DNA from 2 places in the Buttiauxella agrestis genome. Region 1 is predicted to be linked to the other one. Evidence: predicted binding sites of a transcription regulator. Region 1 holds the regulator's gene; the other holds the start of a gene.
What was found. The regulator PurR, encoded in region 1, represses purine synthesis genes. The targets are predictions, from matches to a motif close to CANGCAAACGTTTGCNTG.
Positions count from the first base shown of each region.

Region 2: a site for PurR is predicted at 2,943-2,960, ahead of purT (formate-dependent phosphoribosylglycinamide formyltransferase). Genes of this name have one in related genera too.

Region 1 covers NZ_UIGI01000001.1:2,252,853-2,263,583, reverse strand. The annotation lists gene DY231_RS10925 (C40 family peptidase) at 1-267, shown strand, start outside; gene sodB (superoxide dismutase [Fe]) at 444-1,025, shown strand; gene cydH (cytochrome bd-I oxidase subunit CydH) at 1,065-1,154, opposite strand; gene purR (HTH-type transcriptional repressor PurR) at 1,451-2,476, shown strand; gene punR (DNA-binding transcriptional activator PunR) at 2,569-3,480, opposite strand; gene punC (purine nucleoside transporter PunC) at 3,596-4,789, shown strand; gene cfa (cyclopropane fatty acyl phospholipid synthase) at 5,076-6,224, shown strand; gene DY231_RS10890 (PTS sugar transporter subunit IIC) at 6,432-7,751, shown strand; gene gmuD (glycoside hydrolase family 1 protein) at 7,807-9,198, shown strand; gene DY231_RS10880 (LacI family DNA-binding transcriptional regulator) at 9,255-10,178, shown strand; gene DY231_RS10875 (riboflavin synthase) at 10,266-10,731, opposite strand, start outside.
Region 2 covers NZ_UIGI01000001.1:2,010,952-2,015,396, forward strand. The annotation lists gene edd (phosphogluconate dehydratase) at 1-865, shown strand, start outside; gene DY231_RS09620 (bifunctional 4-hydroxy-2-oxoglutarate aldolase/2-dehydro-3-deoxy-phosphogluconate aldolase) at 928-1,566, shown strand; gene purT (formate-dependent phosphoribosylglycinamide formyltransferase) at 1,721-2,899, opposite strand; gene DY231_RS09630 (YebG family protein) at 3,039-3,389, shown strand; gene DY231_RS09635 (tellurite resistance TerB family protein) at 3,507-4,205, shown strand; gene ptrB (oligopeptidase B) at 4,298-4,445, shown strand, end outside.

The DNA.
Region 1 (10,731 bases):
CGCATTCCGCGCACCGCGAACGAAATGTACCACCTGCGTGATGCTTCTTCAGTAGACCGTGGCGAACTGGAAACAGGCGACCTGGTCTTCTTCCGCACCCGTGGTCGCGGCACCGCTGACCACGTCGGCGTGTATGTCGGAAATGGCAAATTCATCCAGTCCCCTCGCACGGGTCGCGATATTCAAATCACGTCGTTAAGTGAAGATTACTGGCAGCGCCACTATGTGGGTGCCAAACGCGTTATGACCTCAAAAACCATTCGCTAATCCCTCTTCGTAAAACTCGCACTTGCCCTTAAAAGGGCAAGTGCGTTTCTCTTTTGCTTTTCCTTTCAATTTGTTAACCTAAACCCGCACTAAAAGTGTTTGTTTAACAATAGATACCCTAAATAATTTGAGCCTACTATGCGGCCCGAAGAATGACGGGTAATAAGGAGTTTGCAATGTCGTTCGAATTACCTGCACTACCATATGCGAAAGATGCATTAGCCCCGCACATCTCTGCTGAAACGCTGGAATACCATTACGGTAAACACCATCAAACCTACGTCACTAACCTGAACAATCTGGTTAAGGGCACCGCGTTTGAAGGTAAAACTCTGGAAGAGATCGTTCGTACTTCAGAAGGCGGCGTATTCAACAACGCAGCACAGGTGTGGAACCACACTTTCTACTGGAACTGTCTGGCGCCAAACGCAGGTGGCGAACCAACAGGCGCACTGCTGGAAGCCATCAATAAATCTTTTGGTAGCTTTGCTGAATTCAAACAGCAGTTTACCGACGCGGCTATCAAAAACTTCGGCGCGGGTTGGACCTGGCTGGTTAAGCAAGAAGATGGCGCATTAGCTATCGTTTCAACGTCTAACGCGGGCACCCCGCTGACCACTGCGGCAAAACCGCTGTTGACGGTAGACGTTTGGGAACATGCTTACTACATCGACTACCGTAATGCTCGTGCAGGCTACCTTGAGCATTTCTGGGCGCTGGTGAACTGGGAATTTGTTGCGAAGAATCTGGCAGCGTAAAACCTAAAAGATATGGGCCGCGATTGCGGCCCATTTTAATCAGTGCAGTACGGCGGTTAACGCGCCAAATACGATCAGTGCCAGAACAATAACCGTTGTGGTGATTGAAAATTTCAAATCTGTGCTCATCGCTAAACTCCTTTTAATTACCTTACAATCGGTGTGTCAGATTGATTTTCCCACAACCAGAGATAAAAATCCTCCTGGTTTTAACCTGATATCGCTTTTCCCTCTTCCACTTTTCTTCCGGATAGGCCAAAATCCCTCGCTAATTTATTGCGTACCATCAATTCTATGCCCTCCTTCCGTTTTATGTCGCAATCCCGGCATACCCGCAACCCAAACGTTGCCTCAGGAGTCAGTGTACGCAAACGTTTAACATATTAGTTATCAGGAGTTTACGATATGGCCTGGAGTGAAATTTAATGGCGACAATCAAGGACGTGGCGAAGCGCGCAAACGTTTCCACTACAACCGTATCACATGTGATTAACAAAACTCGTTTTGTGGCGGAAGAGACACGCAATGCGGTCTGGGCGGCAATCAAAGAATTGCACTATTCACCCAGTGCCGTCGCACGCAGCCTTAAAGTTAATCACACCAAAACGATTGGTCTGCTTGCCACTTCCAGCGAAGCCCCCTATTTCGCCGAGATCATCGAAGCCGTGGAAAATAGCTGCTTTGAAAAAGGCTACACTCTGATTCTGGGTAATGCGCACAACAACTTTGAAAAACAGCGCGCTTATTTATCAATGATGGCGCAAAAGCGCGTCGATGGCCTGCTGGTGATGTGTTCTGAGTATCCGGAATATCTGCTGACCATGCTCGAAGAATACCGCCATATCCCAATGGTGGTGATGGACTGGGGCGAAGCTCGCGCAGACTTCACCGACTCAGTGGTCGATAACGCGTTCCACGGCGGTTATCTGGCCGGGCGTTATTTGATTGAACGCGGCCACCGTGAAATTGGTGCCATTCCTGGCCAAATGGAACGTAATACCGGCGGTGGTCGTCACGCAGGCTTTATGAAAGCGCTGGAAGAAGCCGGTATCGCCATTCCAGAAAACTGGATTGTTCAGGGTGACTTTGAGCCAGAGTCTGGCTACCGCGCGATGCAGCAGATCCTCGGCCAGTCTCATCGTCCAACGGCAGTATTCTGTGGCGGCGATATTATGGCGATGGGCGCGATTTGTGCCGCTGATGAGATGGGTCTGCGTGTGCCGCAGGATGTCTCCGTTATTGGTTACGACAATGTGCGCAATGCGCGTTTCTTCTCGCCTGCCCTGACCACCATTCACCAGCCGAAAGATTCGCTGGGTGAAACGGCGTTTAACATGCTGCTGGACCGTATCGTCAACAAACGCGAAGAGTCGCAATCAATTGAAGTGCATCCGCGCCTGATTGAACGCCGCTCCGTAGCCGACGGTCCGTTCCGCGATTATCGCCGCTAAAATATCGTAGGCCGTACAGCAGCGTCATCCGACAGTTCTGACGTAAATGGTGGATGACGCCTACGGCTTATCCACCCTACGAACTGCCCGATTTATAATGGCTCCTGCAACCACTCCTGATTCATCGTTTCGCTATCTCCCAGATAATCTAGTAACCAGGCTAGCGCGGGTGACGCATCATTTTGCTTCCACGTCAGGCAACACGCGGCATCCGGGAATGGGTTATCCAACGTCAGCTCGCACCATTTACCAGAATCTACCCACGGTCTGGCGATATGCAATGGCACCATACCGATACACAAACCTGCACTCAGGCAATCGGAACCCGATTCCCAATCCGGTACCACTACGCGCCGCTGGTTATCCAGCAGCCAGGTAATACGTTTGGGTAAAGAACGCGAAGTATCTTCCAGAACCAGCGACGGCCAGGCTCGCAAGTCGTCATCACTCAATGTGCCGCCTTGTATCGCCAGGGGATGATTCGCTGCCACCACGCAACGCCAGCTCAGTGTCCCCATGTCCCGGAAGGCAAAACGCCCACCGACAGGAATAGCCTGAGTGGCGCCAATCGCAACTTCAACGCGCCCATCCGCCAGTGCGTCCCACACGCCGTTAAAAACTTCCTGAAAAATATGCAGCTCGATATCCGGGAAATGACGGTAGAAATCCAACACCAGCTGGCGCGTGCGCTCCGGTTTTACAATATTATCGACCGCAATCGCCAGGTGTCCGCGCCATCCATTTGCGATCTGCTGGCACTGTTGCCGTGTCGTCATCATTTTTTTGATAACAGAGCGCCCTTCCTTCAAAAAAAAGACGCCTGCGGGGGTTAATTCCACGTCACGGTGACGGCGTTCAAACAGCGGCACAGCTAACCACTCTTCCAGTTGCCGTACCGTATAGCTGATGGCAGACGGAACGCGGTGCAACTCCTGTGCAGCACCACTGAAGCTGCCATTGCGCGCCACCGCATCTATCACTTCCAGCGAATATTCTGACCACATTTTTCTGCTCACAAATTTTTTGAACGCAATAGACAAATATTAGCGTTTCACAAGCGTAATTGCACTCCGTACACTCTCGCGGCAATCAACCTGCAAGATAAATCAAGAGAAAAACATGCAACCATCAAAAGGATTTCTTATCTGGCTGGCCGGATTAAGTGTGCTGGGGTTCCTCGCCACAGACATGTATCTGCCAGCTTTCGCGGCTATTCAGCAAGATTTACAGACCGATGCTTCCGCGGTGAGCGCAAGCCTGAGTTTGTTCCTCGCCGGATTTGCGTTCGCCCAGTTAATGTGGGGGCCGCTGTCTGACCATTTCGGCCGCAAACCTGTGTTACTGGCCGGGTTGAGCCTGTTTGCCGTCGGTTGTATCGGCATGTTGTGGGTCGAAAGCGCCACCGCGCTGTTGGTCCTGCGCTTTGTACAGGCCGTGGGTGTGTGTTCTGCGGCGGTGAGCTGGCAGGCACTGGTGACGGATTATTACCCGGCGAATCGCGCAAATCGTATTTTCGCCACGATTATGCCGCTGGTTGGCTTGTCTCCGGCACTGGCACCGCTGCTCGGTAGCTGGATTTTGGTGCACTTCGACTGGCAGGCGATCTTCGCCACCCTGTTTGGAATCACCCTGGTGCTGATGATCCCAACGCTGCGCCTGAAGCCACGCACTCAGCATCACCCGCAAACGGAAGACAATAAAGTCAGCTTTATGTCGTTGCTGCGCAATCGCGTATATAGCGGCAACGTATTGATTTATGCCGCTTGTTCCGCAAGCTTCTTTGCCTGGTTGACCGGTTCCCCATTCATCCTGAACGATATGGGTTACAGCCCGGCGGCAATCGGCCTGAGCTACGTGCCACAAACCATTGCCTTCCTGATTGGCGGTTACGGTTGTCGCAGCGCGCTGCAAAAATGGAACGGTAAGCAAATGCTGCCCTGGCTGCTGGCTTTATATACGCTGAGTATTTTCGGCACCTGGGCGGTTTCGATAAGCGGTCACGCGACCCTGACGCTGCTGCTGATCCCATTCTGTATCATGGCAATCGCCAACGGTGCAATTTACCCCATCGTTGTCGCTTCAGCACTGCTGCCATTCCCGCAGGCCACGGGTAAAGCCGCTGCGCTGCAAAACACGCTGCAATTGGGCCTGTGCTTCCTGGCAAGTTTGATGGTGTCCTGGCTTGTGGCAACGCCGCTGCTGACGACCACCAGCGTGATGCTGGTGACCATTGCGCTGGCAATGTTAGGTTATCTGATGCAGCGCCGTAAAAATGTCGAGGTCTGGCAAGCTGCTGAATCCGACGCGCATTAGTGATATGAGTGAATAACTTAGCGTGCTAACAATATTTCATTGAATCACTAAACAGGCGAGCCTATACTCATTAGCGGCTCGGTTGTCAGCACAATTATAATGAAATCGTGACGGGAGCCTTTGTGCTCCCGTTTGTTGTTTTGAGAGCTTTTTTTGTGGGCACTCGCCCCTTTCTCTGTTCTACGTCGGATATCAGGCTCACGGTTTTTTCCGTGACATTTCTCACATGCCCAAAATAGCGTCTACGCTGTTTGAAGGTTCCTCACACAATGGTGATGGAGAAGCTATGAGTTCATCGTGTATAGAAGAAGTCAGCATAAGAAATAACCCGTGGTATCGAATTGTTAACGAAATGCTCGCTAAAGCCGGTGTGGAAATCAACGGCCCGCGCCCTTTCGATATACAGGTTAAGCATCCCGATTTTTTTAAACGCGTCCTGCAAGAGGGTACACTCGGGCTGGGTGAAAGCTATATGGACGGTTGGTGGGACTGCGAGCGTCTGGATATATTTTTCAATAACACCATTCGTGCCGGACTGGAGAATCAACTTCCCCGCCATTTAAAAGACACACTGCGTATTGCCGCGGCCCGGATAATGAATCTGCAATCTAAAAAACGCGCCTGGATTGTTGGCAAAGAACATTACGATCTTGGCAATGATTTATTTAGCCGCATGCTTGATGAGCATATGCAATATTCCTGTGGTTACTGGAAAGAAGCCACCACGCTCGGCGACGCGCAGAATGCCAAACTAAAAATGATCTGCGATAAACTCCAACTGGAACCGGGAATGACGCTGCTGGATATTGGTTGCGGCTGGGGCGGTCTTGCACAATATGCGGCCCGACATTACGGCGTCGCGGTGCACGGTGTCACAATCTCTGCCGAACAACAAAAAATGGCGCAGGAACGGTGTGCGGGTCTTGATGTGACTATTTTGCTGCAAGACTATCGCGAACTGGATATGCAATTTGACCGCATTGTTTCCGTCGGTATGTTTGAACATGTCGGGCCAAAAAACTATGCCACCTATTTTAGTGTCGCCGACCGTAATCTGAAACCGGAAGGGATTTTCCTCCTGCACACCATTGGTTCTAATAAAACCAATAACAACGTGGATCCGTGGATTGATAAATATATCTTCCCGAATGGGTGTCTGCCATCGGTGCGCCAGATTGCACAAGCCAGCGAAGGGCATTTCGTGATGGAAGACTGGCATAACTTTGGTGCCGATTACGATAAAACATTGATGGCCTGGAATGAGCGTTTCCTGCACCACTGGCCTGAAATCGCCGATAACTATTCCGAACGTTTTCAACGCATGTTTAGTTATTATCTGAATGCCTGTGCCGGAGCCTTCCGCGCCCGTGATATTCAGCTATGGCAAATTGTCTTTAGTCGCGGCATTGAAGACGGCTTACGTGTTCCACATTAATGAATAATGGCCCCGGTATCTCCGGGGTCACTATTCGCTGCAATTCCGTAGCATTTTCTTAACAAAGCGTGACCCTCCTCACGTTTCCATATCTCCTTTCTTCCCGAGTTTGATCCCGTTAACATTTATTCGCTTCTCAGTTGGAAACCGGTTTCCGTTTTGTTTCACAATAACTGCACTTCCCGAAACAATAACAAGGATACCGCCATGAGCATCTACCAAAAAATGGTCAATGTGATTGAGCACAAAGTCACCCCCATGGCTGGAGCAATGGGTTCTCAGCGCCATGTCATCGCTATCCGCGATGGTTTTATCTCAGCTCTGCCGTTCATGATTATCGGTTCGTTCTTGTTAGTGTTTATTTTCCCGCCGTTCTCGCCTGATAGCACCTGGAGTTTTGCCCGCTCGTGGCTGAATTTCTCGCTCACTTATCGTGAACAACTCATGCTGCCGTTTAACCTCAGCATGGGCGTGATGACGTTCTTTATCTCCGTCGGTATCGGCGCAAGTCTTGGCAAGCATTACAAGCTCGACCCTATCATGACGGGTCTGTTAGCATTTATGGCCTTTTTGCTGGTTGCCGCGCCCTATAAAGACGGGCAAATTTCGACGCAGTATTTCTCGGGCCAGGGCATCTTTACCGCGCTGATTACGGCGATTTACGCCAGTGAAATGTATGCGTTCTTAAAGCGCCACAACATCACCATTCGCCTGCCAAAAGAAGTGCCCACCGGCGTGGCGCGTTCCTTTGAAATCCTGATCCCGGTGGTCGTAATTGTCGCCACGCTGCACCCGCTGAACCTGTTCATCGAGTCCACCACCGGCATGATTATTCCTGAAGCGATTATGCACCTGTTGGCGCCACTGGTTTCAGCATCAGACTCCTTGCCTGCGATTCTGATTTCCGTGTTTATCTGCCAAATCCTGTGGTTTGCCGGTATTCACGGCGCGTTAATCGTCACCGGGATTATGAACCCGTTCTGGATGGCGAACCTTTCCGCTAACCAGACCGCGCTCGCCGCAGGCAATGTTCTGCCGCATATCTATCTGCAAGGTTTCTGGGATCACTACCTACTGATTGGGGGCGTAGGTTCAACGCTCCCGCTGGCCTTCTTATTGCTGCGCAGTCGTGCCATTCACCTGCGCACCATCGGTAAAATGGGCGTGGTTCCGAGCTTCTTTAACATCAACGAACCGATTCTGTTCGGTACGCCAATCATCATGAACCCGCTGTTCTTCCTGCCGTTTACGCTCGTGCCGATGATTAACGCAACACTTGCCTATATCGCGACCAAATTAGGTTGGGTCGCTCAAGTGGTATCGCTCACTCCGTGGACAACACCTGCGCCGATTGGGGCCTCCTGGGCCGCAAACTGGGCGGTAAGTCCCGTAATTATGTGTCTAATTTGTATGGTCATGTCGGCTGTGATGTATTACCCATTCCTGAAAGCATACGAACGCACTCTCATCAAACAGGATGAAGAACGTAGCGCGCAGGAAAGTGAAAACCCGATTACCGTGAACTAAACAACTACTTTTGCCTGCCGGTCTGGCAGGCTCGTCCGTCACAAGAGGAACTGTAATGAAATACGTATTTCCTGAAAATTTCTGGTGGGGCAGCGCAAGTTCAGCGCCGCAAACCGAAGGCGAAACCCTCTCTTTTGGTAAGTCCGCCACTATCTGGGATCAATGGTATAAGGAACAACCCACCCGCTTCCACAACGGCGTAGGCCCGGCAGAGACTTCCACGTTCTACAAAAACTGGAAGCAAGATATCGCCCTGCTCAAAGAGCTGAATCACAACACCTTCCGCACCTCAATTTCCTGGGCGCGTCTGATTCCTGAAGGCCGTGGCGCGGTTAACCAGGAAGCCGTCACCTTCTACAATCAGGTTATCGACGAACTGGTAGCGCAGGGCATTAAACCGTTTATCAACCTGTTCCACTTTGATATGCCGATGGTTATGCAGCAGCAAGGCGGCTGGGAAAATCGTGACGTTGTCACGGCCTACGCGGAATTTGCGAACGTTTGTTTCGAGCTGTTCGGCGACCGCGTGAAGCATTGGTTCACTTTCAACGAGCCGGTAGTGCCTGTCGAAGGCGGCTATCTGTATGATTTCCACTACCCGAACGTGGTGGATTTCAAACGTGCGGCAACCGTTGCCTACCACACCATGATTGCCCACTCCATGGCGGTAAAGGCTTACCACGAGCGTAACGACGGCGGCGAAATTGGTATTATTCTCAACCTCACCCCTTCTTATCCGCGTTCGCAAAACCCTGCGGATGTCAAAGCGGCAAACATCGCTGACCTGATGTTCAACCGCAGCTTCCTCGACCCAGCATTGCGTGGTGAATATCCGCAAGAACTGGTTGCGCTGCTGAAAGAACATGGTCAACTGCCTGAGTGCCAGGCGGGTGACAAAGAGCTGCTTGCAGCGGGTGTCGTCGATTTACTGGGTATCAACTACTACCAGCCGCGCCGCATCAAATGCCGCGACTCACTGGTTAACCCGGACAGCCCGTTTATGCCGGAATGGTTCTTCGAAGCCTACGAAATGCCGGGCCGCAAAATGAACCCGTATCGCGGCTGGGAAATTTACGAGCAAGGGATTTACGATATTCTCACCAACCTGCGTGAAAATTATGGCAACCCAAATTGCTATATTTCTGAGAACGGCATGGGCGTTGAAAACGAACATCGTTTCGATGAAAACGGCCAGATTCAGGATGACTACCGCATTGATTTCGTGCGCGACCACCTGAAATGGCTGCATAAAGGCATTAGCGAAGGCAGCAATTGCCTGGGTTATCACATGTGGACGTTTATTGATAACTGGTCCTGGTGCAATGCATACAAAAACCGTTACGGTTTTGTCTCGTTAAATCTGGAAACTCAGCAACGCACCATTAAGAAAAGCGGCGAGTGGTACAAAACGACTTCCGCAGAAAATGGCTTTAACGATCGTACGTAATCTCAGCATTCGGGCCGCAAGGCCCGTTTCTGGCTGAGACGCGGGAAACTCACACCATGTCGAATATTAATGATGTAGCACGCCTTGCACAGGTTTCTAAAGCCACCGTTTCGCGTGTTTTAAGCGGCAGTCGCGGCGTGAAAGAAGAGAGTCGCCAGGCCGTTTTGCGCGCGGCAGAAATACTTAACTACAAACCCAATGCAATTGCTCAATCTTTGAGTTCCCAATCAACCCATTGCATTGGCGTAATCTGTGCCACCGAACATATTCAGCAGTCCACAGGCTACCTGCAAGCGCTTGAGAAACAGCTTAACCAGCATCATAAACACCTGCTGTTACGCTTCGCCAATGACCACGACAGCGTGGCGCAGGCTGCTCAGGAACTTTCAAACGGCTTATGTGATGCGTTGCTGGTTGTGGGGGCGCGTTTCTCACTCCCTCCGCTCGACGACGATATTATGCTGATTGATTGCCTGAGCGGTTCGAATGCGCTGAGTATTCAATGCGATCACGTTTTCGCGGCAGAAACCGCCGTGCACTATTTGTGTAACCAGAAACGGCGGCAAATCGCCCTGATAAACTTTGCCAGCGGTGAAGCGGCAGCCCAAACTCTTGAAGGTTATCACCAGGCGCTGCACAACCACGTGGTGCCTTTTAACCGCCAGTTGGTGATTGAAGATGAATCCTCGGTGCGCATCGCGCTGCAACGGCTGATCAATCGCGGTGTGAAGTTTTCTGCCTTGTTAGTGACGGACGACACGCAGGCGCAGGAAGCCGTGATGATGCTCAATCAGTACCAGTTACAAGTGCCTGAACAAGTGATGGTTTTCAGTCTGGATGGTTCAACCCGAATGCCGGGAGCAAACGCCATTCCGGCGATTAAATATCCGCTGGAAAGTATTGCGCGTCGGGCGGTGGAATTACTGCTTGGGGATCGGCATACCAGTGATTTGGTGCGCGGAAGTTTGTTGATTGCTTAATACAGTCGGATGTCGCTTACGCTAATCCGACCTAACGCTCGAAACTACAGGGTGGATAAGCCGTAGGCATCATCCACCGTTTCAACATCACGCCTTCGGTAGCAACGCATCCAATGTCGCTTCGCGCTGTGCCAGCACACGTTCAACGGTGTCTACTATCGCCTGGGTTTGCGGGTCGATTTCGATATTAATACGATTCCCCAGTTTCTTACTGCCGAGCGTGGTGCGCTCAAGCGTTTCCGGAATTAAATGTACGCAGAAACGCGAAGCCGTGACTTCACCGACCGTCAGGCTAATACCATCAATGCCGATATATCCTTTATGCAGAATATATTTCATCAAGGTTTTATCGCGCATTTTAAACCAGATCTGGCGGTTATTTTCTGAGGTCAGAATCTTTGCGACTTCAGCGGTCGTCATAATATGACCGGACATAAGATGCCCGCCGATTTCATCATTAAATTTAGCCGCGCGTTCGACGTTAACACTATCACCCACAACTAACTCGCCGAGATTGGTAATACGCAGCGTCTCTTTCATTAAATCAAAGCTG
Region 2 (4,445 bases), 250 kb from region 1:
TATCATCAACTGGGATGATTTCTCCGACCTTTCAGATGTGGTGCCGTTGCTGGCGAAGTTGTATCCAAACGGCCCGGCTGACATTAACCACTTCCAGGCCGCAGGTGGTGTTCCAGTGCTGATGCGCGAATTGCTCAAAGGCGGTTTGTTGCACGAAGACGTGAACACTGTCGCGGGCTTCGGTCTGCATCACTACACCATGGAGCCATGGCTGGATAACGGCCAACTGGCCTGGCGTGAAGGCGCAACAACCGCGCTCGATACTGATGTTATCGCCACCCTCGACAAGCCTTTCTCAAAACACGGCGGTACAAAAGTACTTAGCGGCAACCTGGGGAGGGCAGTGATGAAAACGTCTGCTGTACCTGTAGAAAACCAGGTTATCGAAGCGCCAGCGGTGATTTTTGAAAGCCAGCATGACGTATTACCCGCCTTCGAAGCAGGCCTACTTGACCGTGATTGCGTGGTCGTTGTCCGTCATCAAGGGCCAAAAGCGAACGGCATGCCAGAATTACATAAACTTATGCCGCCACTTGGGGTATTATTGGACCGCTGTTTCAAAATAGCGTTAGTCACTGATGGACGGCTGTCGGGTGCTTCAGGTAAGGTGCCCTCTGCAATCCATGTTACCCCAGAAGCGTATGATGGTGGGCTGCTGGCAAAAGTCCGTGATGGCGATATGATTCGCGTCAACGGTCAAACGGGTGAACTGACATTGCTGGTCGATGATGCCGAGCTTGAAAAACGCACTGCATATCACCCGGATCTCAGCGCGGATCGTGTTGGTACCGGCCGTGAACTATTTAGCGCGTTACGCGAACAGTTATCTGGCGCGGAACAGGGCGCGACCTGCATTAAATTTTAAGGACCGGATGTAGCACTTGCTGCGCTGGAAACGAATTATAAAGTTGGTTGAAGAGGCTTGAGATGAAAAACTGGAAAACTACTGCGGAACAGATCCTGAAAACAGGACCGGTTGTCCCGGTTATCGTAATTAACAAACTGGAACACGCAGTACCGATGGCTAAAGCATTAGTTGCTGGCGGCGTGCGCGTTCTGGAAGTGACTCTGCGTACTCCATGTGCAATGGACGCAATTCGCGCTATCGCTAAAGAAGTACCAGAAGCGATTATTGGTGCGGGTACCGTTCTGAACCCAGAGCAACTGGCAGAAGTGACCGAAGCTGGCGCGCAGTTCGCCATCAGCCCTGGCTTGACTGAGCCATTGCTGAAAGCAGCCACCGAAGGTTCCATTCCATTGATCCCGGGTATCAGCACTGTTTCTGAACTGATGCTGGGCCTGGACTACGGCTTGAAAGAATTCAAATTCTTCCCGGCTGAAGCGAATGGCGGCACCAAAGCACTGCAAGCTATCGCAGGTCCATTCTCTCAGGTTCGTTTCTGCCCAACTGGCGGGATCACACCGGCTAACTACCGTGACTACCTGGCGCTGAAAAGCGTTCTGTGTATCGGTGGTTCTTGGTTGGTTCCGGCTGACGCGTTGGAAGCTGGCGATTACGATCGCATAACTACTCTGGCCCGTGAAGCAGTCGAAGGCGCGAAATAACACGTCATCCTTCGAGCCGTAGATGCGTTGGCTACGTTCACTCACCCCGGTCACATAGTTATCTATGCTCCCGGGGATTCTTTCTCTTGCCGCCTTCCTACGACTCGAATGATTCGTGTTATTGAATCCCTGCTCATTTGAGCGGGGATTTTTTTTATCCTTTGACGATTACGGCTTTGGTTGCGGCAATGGCGCGCGCAATCGCATCTTCTACGCTCGAGCCGGTCGCTAAAGCGACACCCATCCGACGCTTGCCGTTAATCTCCGGTTTACCAAACAGGCGTACCTGCAAACCCGCACCTACCGCTGCACCGACGTTGCCGTACTGCACGTTGTCACTGGTTAATTCCGGGAGAATGACCGCTGATGCCGCCGGGCCATACTGGCGAATGTCACCAATCGGCAAGCCGAGAAATGCGCGGACATGCAAGGCAAATTCTGACAAGTCCTGGGAAATCAGCGTCACCATGCCGGTATCGTGTGGGCGAGGGGAGACTTCGCTGAAAATAACCTCATCACCGCACACGAACAACTCAACGCCAAACAGCCCGTAGCCACCCAACGCTTTCACGACTTTCTCAGCGACTTCCTGAGCACGAGCCAGAGCAACGTCGCTCATTTTTTGTGGCTGCCAGGATTCGCGATAATCGCCATCTTCCTGACGATGACCGACCGGGGCGCAGAAATGCACCCCATCGACAGCACTGATGGTCAACAGAGTGATTTCGAAATCAAAATTCACCACGCCTTCGACAATCACTTTTCCTTTGCCAGCTCGGCCGCCTTCTTGCGCGTAGGCCCAGGCTTTGGCTAACTGATCTGCTGTGCGGATAAAACTTTGCCCTTTGCCGGAAGAGCTCATTACCGGTTTAACGATGCATGGCAGGCCGATTTCTTCGACGGCTTGTAAGAACGCCGCTTCGCTATCGGCAAAACGGTAGCTGGAGGTGGGAAGAGTTAAATCCTCCGCGGCCAGGCGACGAATACCTTCGCGGTTCATCGTCAGTTGTGTGGCTCTGGCGCAAGGCACCACACGCTGGCCTTGCTGCTCAAGCTCAACCAGCATATCGGTGGCAATCGCTTCAATTTCGGGAACGATGTAATCAGGCATTTCACTGGCGACCAGCTTTTTAAGCTCTGCACCATCCAGCATATTAATGACATGGCTGCGGTGCGCGACATGCATCGCAGGCGCATCGGCGTAGCGGTCTACGGCTATCACTTCCAGCCCCAGACGCTGACACTCAATCGCCACTTCTTTTCCTAATTCACCTGATCCTAACAACATCACACGAGTAGCTGAAGGACGAAGCGCTGTTCCCAACATTGACATAATCTGTATACCCGAACGGAGAAAAATAGACCGGCGGATTATAAACGAAAACGTTTGCGTACGCAGTTTTTTTCCCCGCTTGCGATACAGGGTTAATATCATTACACTGTTTAAATAAACAGTTAAACGGAGCTGCAAAATGGCGGTTGAAATCAAATACGTTGTGGTACGAGAGGGGCAAGAAAAAATGTCTTTTGCCAGTAAAAAAGATGCAGACGCCTATGACAAAATGCTCGATCTTGCTGAAGTTCTGGGTGAATGGCTCACACATAGCCCGGTTGCGCTTGAAGAAGGGCAAGGTGATGTGCTGGCGATGTGGATGGCAGAAAATAAAGATGTGCTCTCTACAGTGCTGAGAAGCGGCAAATTGCCAGAGCTTGAAACGACCGATGCGGCTGACGAAACATCTGACGACGAAGCAATTTCTGAGGAAGCTGCTCCTGACGATAAGGTGGCTGAACATCCTCGCAAGCGCACCAGGGCAGCCTGAGTTGGCACGCGTCGGGCTACCGGCGCGGTTCTTTTCTCATCTTTAGCCTTATCAGACACTTCTTGACAGCCTTTCGCTTAACCTCAGATGTTAAGTTCCTAATAAAGGGTGTCTCTTATGAGCAACTGGTTACAGCAGCTTCAGTCAATGCTGGGGCAAGCTACACAATCCGTACAAAATCATACAGGCCAGAATCAATCCTCTGGTCATCCTCAGGGAAATGGCTCGCAGGGGCTAAGTAAATTACTGGTACCGGGCGCTCTGGGTGGTTTGGCGGGTTTATTACTGGCAAGCAAATCATCGCGTAAATTACTGACTAAATACGGCACCAGCGCCTTACTGGCAGGTGGTGGTGCGGTTGCCGGAAGCGTGTTGTGGAATAAATACAAAGACCGCGTTCGTGAAGCCCATCAGGGTGAACCACAATTCGGGCAGCAACAATCTCCGGTTGATGTGCGCACGCAGCGCCTGGTCATGGCGCTGGTTTTTGCCGCTAAAAGTGACGGGCACATAGACGATAAAGAACGTCAGATTATCGATCAGCAACTGCGTGATGCAGGCATTGAAGGCCAGGGCCGCAACCTGATTCAACAGGCTATCGATCAACCGCTTGATCCTCAGCGGCTGGTGCAAGGCGTTAATAACGAAGAAGAAGCATTAGAACTTTACTTCCTTAGCTGCGCGGCAATCGACATCGACCACTTTATGGAGCGCAGTTATCTGAATGCTTTAGGCGATGCGTTAAAAATCCCGCAAGATGTACGCGAAGGTATCGAACAAGATATTAAGCAACAGAAACTCAACCTGCCGGGATAATCCCGGCATTTTCCGCAAAATCCCACGTTACGCTTGCAAGGCTGTCTGAATTTGCCACCCTTACAGGGTGTTAACTCAAAAAGAAAAATGACATGCCACCAAAAGCAAAAAAAATTCCGCACACCCTGTCCATGCATGGTGATACCCGCATCGATAACTATTACTGGTTGCGCGACGACGAGCGCGCTGATGCGCAGGTACTTGATTATCTTCATCAGGAAAATGATTACGGTCATCAGG